Linked DNA regions of Desulfopila inferna. The protein of the gene in region 1 interacts with the protein of each later gene in a pairwise test. Links are inferred from orthologs where the notes say so. Each region holds a gene or a part of one and is shown on either strand. Other genes may lie near its edges. The genes, in order: ribD and JWG88_RS01140.

Region 1 (3,240 bases):
GACCTTTGATGCACACTATTGCCGCCAAGGCTGTCAGTTTCAAAGAGGCCATGGATACACCTTTTATCGAAGACCAGAAGCATGTTATCGCCAATGCCCGAATTCTCGCCGAAAGTTTGGTTGAGAAGGGTTACCGGCTCGTTTCAGGCGGCACCGACAATCACCTTATCCTAATCGATCTCAGCAACAAGAATATCAGTGGTAAAGAGGCAGAGGAGATTTTGGGTAAAGCCGGTATTACCGTGAATAAGAATGCCATACCTTTTGACACCCAGTCCCGCTTTGTTACCAGCGGCATCCGTATAGGCACACCTTTGGTGACGACACGGGGGCTGAGGGTCGAGGAAATGAAGCTTATAGCCGAATTCATGGACAGGGTGATAGAATCCCGCGATGAAAATACCACGGGAGCCGTGCGTAATGAGATCATGGAACTGTGCCGGAAGTTTCCGCTGACTTCGATAGTGAAGAGGGAGACTGCTTAAAATTTTACTTTTCGCCGGCGCTATCGCAGTTAAGTAATATCTTGCCCTGCCGCAGGCAAATGACAAATTCTCATGACATCATCATTCAGGAGGTTGTATGAAGTGCCCCTATTGTGGTCATCTTGACAATAAAGTGACAGACTCGCGGTTGAACAAAGAATGCACCATTACCCGAAGGCGGCGCTCCTGTCTCTCCTGCAATCAGAGATTTACTACCTATGAACGGCTGGAGTTGATGATGCCGATGCTGGTCAAAAAAGATGGCCGGCGTGAAGCATGGGATCGACAGAAGATGGTCATCGGGCTTGAAAAGGCCTGTGAAAAACGACCGGTAAGTGTAGATAAGATAGACGACTTTGTGGATAACATAGAGAGAAAGCTTCAGGACCTCGGCGCTAAGGAGGTCCTCTCCAAAGTTATCGGTGAGTGGGTGATGGAAGACCTGCCGGAATTGGACGAAGTTGCCTATGTTCGTTTTGCCTCTGTGTATCGGCAGTTTAAGGATGTCAATGAGTTCATGGCTGAACTGAAAACGCTGCTGGATGCAAGGGATGAGCTGCCATCTAACTCAAGTGGTCGTCATGAGCATTCCCGGGACTGATCAGTTTTTTATGCAGCTTGCTCTGGCGGAAGCAAAAAGAGCAAAGGGACGAACCTCTCCCAACCCCTGTGTAGGTGCGGTAATTGTCAAAAACGGCTCGGTGGTTGCCGCCGGATACCATAAGAAGGCGGGTACTCCGCACGCCGAGATCAACGCCCTGAGAAAAGCGGGGGGCGAGGCTGAAGGAGCCACAATGTACGTGACCCTCGAGCCATGCAACCACACCGGCAAAACACCTCCTTGCAGTCATGCCGTGGCCCGGAGCGGCATCAAAAAAGTCGTTATCGGCATGAAGGACCCCAACCCGCTGGTTGCCGGCAGCGGTGCAAAGTATCTTGCCGACCACTCCATCGAAGTCGTCTCGGGAGTAATGGAAAAGGAGTGCCGCAGCATAAACCAGCCGTTCATCAAATTCATCACCACGGGAAAACCGCTGGTTGCCCTAAAGGCGGGTGTCAGTCTGGACGGCAGGTTAAATTACCGTAAAGGTACCAGCGGTTGGATAACGGGGGCTGAATCTTTGCAGAAGGTTCATCTTCTCCGTGACTGTTATGATGCCATCATGGTTGGGCGGGGCACCGCCGTCATCGATGATCCCTCTCTGACCACCAGATTAGCGGATGATTCCGGAAGGGACCCGGTCAGGGTGGTTCTTGATACACATCTCTCCATTCAGCCTGAAGCAAAATTACTGAACCTTCAATCAAAAGCAGAGACTCTCATTTTTCATGGGAAAAATACCGAGGCGGAAAGGCGCGAAGCTTTGCAGCGCCGGGGAGCGAAACTCTTTGAGGTGAGCGATGCCGACGGTCTGCTCGATCTTGATCAGGTCCTCGAATGTCTGGGGAAAAACGAAATTACATCTGTTCTTGTAGAAGGCGGAGGGAGGGTATTCAGTGGATTTCTCAGAAAGCGGCTTGCCGATAAGGCCTATCTCTTTCATGCTCCGCTCTTTGCCGGAAGTGATGGAGATGAGTTGACGCCGCGGTTTCCGGTAGGAACCAGAGAGGATGCCATCGTTCTTGCCGATGTAAATTATACCAGACTTGGAGATGATATGCTGGTCGAGGGAAATATCGCCTATCCGCTCTAAACCGCTCTTTCGGTTACCCCCTGAAATGTCGTCCGCGTCAGCGTATAAGTCAATCTGCCGTGTTCAGACAGTGTCGCAATTCCTTCCAACTCTCTTTGGCATCCTGCAGGTTCCTGTAGCGGATAGCAAGGACAACCTCATCCGTTTCAAAGGAGCGTGAAGGTATGATGCTGCAGTTCTCCGGCAGCTTCAGTTCCTTGACTTCCTGGGCAAAATTCTCTTGGGCTGCACTCAGCAGGGGCAGGCTCATCCGGGAAATCTGCTCAAAAAATCTGCTGCTTTTCTGCTGGGTGCTTATCTCAGTATTATCGAGAAGCTCGACTATTTCTTTCCGGTTCAGTAAGGACTCCAGCGCAATATCTTCTTTTTTTACGATATCGATAAGTTGATGCAGTACCTTCTTCTGGTTGTTGCCGCTGATCTGCAGCTTTTCGACAAGTTCCAGAAATTGTAACTGATCATGTTCGATGAGCAGTTGCAGGTCACGAATAATTTTATCGGAGATGACGCCATAGTGGCTCTGTTTCTGAATTTGTTCGGGGAATGAAATCAGGGGGAGGAGAAATTGTGTCCCTTTTGATATTCTTCCATGCGGCAGGTTGGAGATGAATTTTTCCCGTTGTTTTCTTGCAGGCAGGAGTCTTTGGCACAATGAAATGAAGTGAGCCTGTTCAATAATGCTCAGGCTGCCACGGGAATATTGGTCCTCGATGATTATCGATAAGATCTGCTCGGGGGAGGTCTGCTCAGGGAGAATACGGCAGCAGCATTCGCTTGCACCCAATTCGGAGACAACGCATTTGAGTCTCTGTCGGCCGCATATCACATCAAATTTCGCCTCTTGTCTCTGCTGTAATAAAACCGGAGGAGACAAAAGCCCAGAGGTCTTTATAGATGCCGTCAGATCTTTAGAAGCGGGGGCATCCTGAAGGAAGGGATGGATGTTGTATATTCCTGAGTCATGGATCTGGGTGATGGCTATTTTGTCGTAAACATTCATCTGCTGCTTACCCCTGTAGGGAAATTACGGCGTCATTCCGGACTCCGATCCGGAACCTGAA
Region 2 (3,230 bases), on another replicon or contig:
GGGTCCGTAAAAACCGGTAAAGGCGGAATCGGCGGCATCAACTATCTTGGCACCGTTTCTCACGGCCTCGGTTATCCGGCCGATGTCGTTGCCATCGGTATTGTGGCCATGATAATGCAGAGGAACCTGCGGCAGCGACTGTTTGAGACTATTTACCAGTTCGCCTATCCGTGTTGGCGTGCCGAGGCCACCATGGTTCTTGATGCAGAGGACAATATCCTCTCCGGTAACTGAAACAATTTCTCTGGCCTTGTTAATATAGTATTGGTCGGTATGCTCCTTACCGGTGGAAAAGCAGAGACAGGGTTCGTTCAATTTTCCGGCATGGGCCACTTCCTCCAATACCGCATACATATTAGGAACATGATTGAGAAAATCGAAAGTGCGCCAAACATCGATATATTTAGCAAAATTCTGTACCGTAAAACGGATAACGTTTTGAGGATAGGGACGATAGCCAAATAAATTGACGCCGCGGCAGAGCGTTTGAAACATGGTATTGGGCATCTCCTTGCGCAACAGTTTGAGTTTGGTGAAGGGGTCAACCTGCTTGCGCAGCATGTCGACATGAATGGATGCGCCGCCGCTAATTTCCAGAGAGAAATAGCCGGCCTTATCCCGAGAAGGTGCCGCAAGCAAATCGGTGTGGAGGAGAATTCTGTTTTTGAAATCCGACTGGGAAAGATCCCGTGCGGTATTGGTGATATAGTATCCTTCCTCGCAGCGCAATGCCTCGAGGATATCTTTTACCGGTGTGTTGTGATAGATGACAGCCATAATTTATCCTGTTCTTCTGTGGGATGAGATAGATTAAGCCGCAAAGGCATTGGTTTTCTTATAATGAATTTCGGCAATAAATTTAGCCAGCTTACCGACCTCACTGCTGTCTTCGTCATACACGAAAATGAGTGGATGGGTATCGATATAGGAAGTATCGAAGTTACCGCTGACAAAATCCTTTTCTGTGGCGATATTAAGATAGAAGGGAATAGTAGTTTTCGGTCCCCGGATATGAAAATTACGCAGACAGCGGATCAACCTGCCTACCGTCTCATCCCAGGTGAAACCGTGGACGGTAAGTTTTACCAGGAGTGAATCATACACTTCCGGTATTACATAGCCCTGATAGACAAAGCCGTCGAGACGTACCCCGAACCCGCCGGTAGATCGGTATACCTCCACTGTTTTTCCCCCTTCAGGCATGAAATCATTCTTGGGATCTTCTGCGTTGATGCGGACTTCAATGGCATGTCCGCGGATTTTAACATCTTCCTGGGAGAAGGGCAGATCCTCGCCGAAAGCCAGATTTATCTGGTTGCGCACGATATCGATGCCGGTGATCATTTCGGTGACAGTGTGTTCGACCTGAACCCGTGTATTGATCTCCATGAAGTAGTAATTGAAGTGTTCATCGATGAGGAATTCCACCGTTCCCGCATTAAAATAGTTGGCGGCCTTGGCTGCCTTAACGGCTGTAATACAAATCTCATCGAGAAGATCCTGATTTTTAATCATGGACGGTGCAATCTCGATCAGTTTCTGATTTCGCCTCTGTATGGAGCAGTCCCTGGTGCCCAGGTGCACGGTATTTCCGGATTGGTCGGCAAGAATCTGGACCTCCACGTGCTTAGGATTTATCACTACTTTTTCCAGATAAATGGAATCATCGTTAAATGCCGCCAGAGCTTCGGAGCGTGCCATCGGAATCTGTTTCCGCATCTCATCATCGGAATCTATCCTTCGAATACCACGGCCTCCGCCACCCGAAGTAGCTTTGAGCATAAGAGGATATCCATGAGTGTCGGCGAAATGCAGCGCTTGCTCTATCCCCTCCTTTCCCTGGGCAAGATTTGAGGTCCCCGGTACCATAGGTATTTTGGCATCGGCCATAATCTGTCGGGCAATGACCTTATTGCCGAGGTTGTGTATTATTTCAGAGGAGGGGCCGATAAAGAGAATGTCAGCTTCTTCACAGGCTTTAGCGAAGTAGGGATTTTCTGCCAGAAAACCGTAGCCGGGATGTATGGCTGCAGCGCCTGACATTTTGGCAGCCCGAATAATCTTATCAATGTCGAGATAATCCTTTCTGGGGCCATCTCCGAGCAGAATGGCTTCATCGGCTATGCGAATATGCCTGGACATTTCATCAGGTGTTTCAAAAACGGCTACTGCCAGACAGCCTAGTTCCTGAATGGCCCGTATTAACCTGATGGCAATTTCTCCACGATTGGCTACAAGAATCTTTTTTTTCAAAATATTTCCTCTCTAAAATCAGTTCCTGTTCTCTGATAAACTTTAGTGCCTTACCCCTAAAAACTGCCACATATCAAGAAAACGAAAAACATATCAGAACTCGAATCCGCCTCAACAGCCAAGGGACTTATACCCTTCAAGGAAGTACTGTAAAGAGTCCAGTTCAGCTGGGTTAGGTAATTTTTAAGGTATTATGGAAAACGGAGAAGTCGTTTCTCAATATTTAATAATTAAATTGTATTAATCAAGTGTATCAATCAAATTTATCAGAATCTTTGGTCTTAAGGGAATATTTTGATGATGATATGAAAACAGGCCAACAGGGGGAAAAAAGATTCGGCAGGAAGGGTAATATCCGGAACGGGAACCACCTTGCAGGGCAAGGTAGAGTGAAGACGGGAAGGAACCAAGGATTAGTTGTGTTTTCCGGCAAGCTGGCCACAGGCAGCTGAGATATCAGCTCCTCTGCTGGTCCGTATAAAAACGGAATAGTTGTTTTTCCTTAGAATTTCCTGAAATGCCAGCATTCTCTCGAATGTTGGAGCTTTGTAAGGGAGATCTTCCGATTCATTATAGGCAAGCAGGTTGATCTTACAGGGGATGGACTGCAGTTGATGTGCCAGCTTACGGGCATCCCTGTCGCTGTCATTAATATCCCTGAGCAGAGTGTACTCGAACATTATGCGGCGGCGTTTAGGCATAGGGTAGGTTCTGCAGGCCTCAAGAAGCTGATCCAGAGGATACTTTTTATTAATGGGCATAAGCATATCTCTGGTTGCGTCGTCGACGGCGTGCAGTGAAACTGCCAGATTAACGGATGAGTTTTCGCCAAGCAGCCGCATTTTGGGAATTATGCCGCAGGTCGACACGGTTATGCGGCGACCAGTAAAATCAAGGCCTTTCTGTTCAGTGAGAATGGAAATAGAGGTTAAAAGATTCTCAAGGTTGTTGAGCGGTTCGCCCATACCCATAAAAAC

Evidence for each region.
Region 2: the proteins of ribD (region 1) and JWG88_RS01140 interact in binary tests that used the Escherichia coli proteins (3 or more experiments, as listed by UniProt). The link is inferred for Desulfopila inferna from one-to-one orthologs.

Annotation. Positions count from the first base shown.
Region 1 is NZ_JAFFQE010000003.1:19,432-22,671, reverse strand. Bases 196-3,107 are described here. They hold ribD (bifunctional diaminohydroxyphosphoribosylaminopyrimidine deaminase/5-amino-6-(5-phosphoribosylamino)uracil reductase RibD), read left to right. Parts: upstream 196-1,036; coding sequence 1,037-2,179; downstream 2,180-3,107. Other genes in these bases: JWG88_RS08300 (ParB/RepB/Spo0J family partition protein), read right to left, coding at 2,229-3,107; nrdR (transcriptional regulator NrdR), read left to right, coding at 583-1,086; glyA (serine hydroxymethyltransferase), read left to right, coding at 196-485. In the rest of the region: more of glyA, read left to right, coding at 1-195; more of JWG88_RS08300, read right to left, coding at 3,108-3,179. UniProt on the Escherichia coli protein: Converts 2,5-diamino-6-(ribosylamino)-4(3h)-pyrimidinone 5'-phosphate into 5-amino-6-(ribosylamino)-2,4(1h,3h)-pyrimidinedione 5'-phosphate.
Region 2 is NZ_JAFFQE010000001.1:285,547-288,776, forward strand. What follows is about bases 33-2,934. They hold JWG88_RS01140 (acetyl-CoA carboxylase biotin carboxylase subunit), read right to left. Parts: upstream 2,254-2,934; coding sequence 811-2,253; downstream 33-810. Other genes in these bases: JWG88_RS01135 (biotin/lipoyl-containing protein), read right to left, coding at 33-777; rlmN (dual-specificity RNA methyltransferase RlmN), read right to left, coding at 2,667-2,934. In the rest of the region: more of JWG88_RS01135, read right to left, coding at 1-32; more of rlmN, read right to left, coding at 2,935-3,230. UniProt on the Escherichia coli protein: This protein is a component of the acetyl coenzyme A carboxylase complex; first, biotin carboxylase catalyzes the carboxylation of the carrier protein and then the transcarboxylase transfers the carboxyl group to form malonyl-CoA.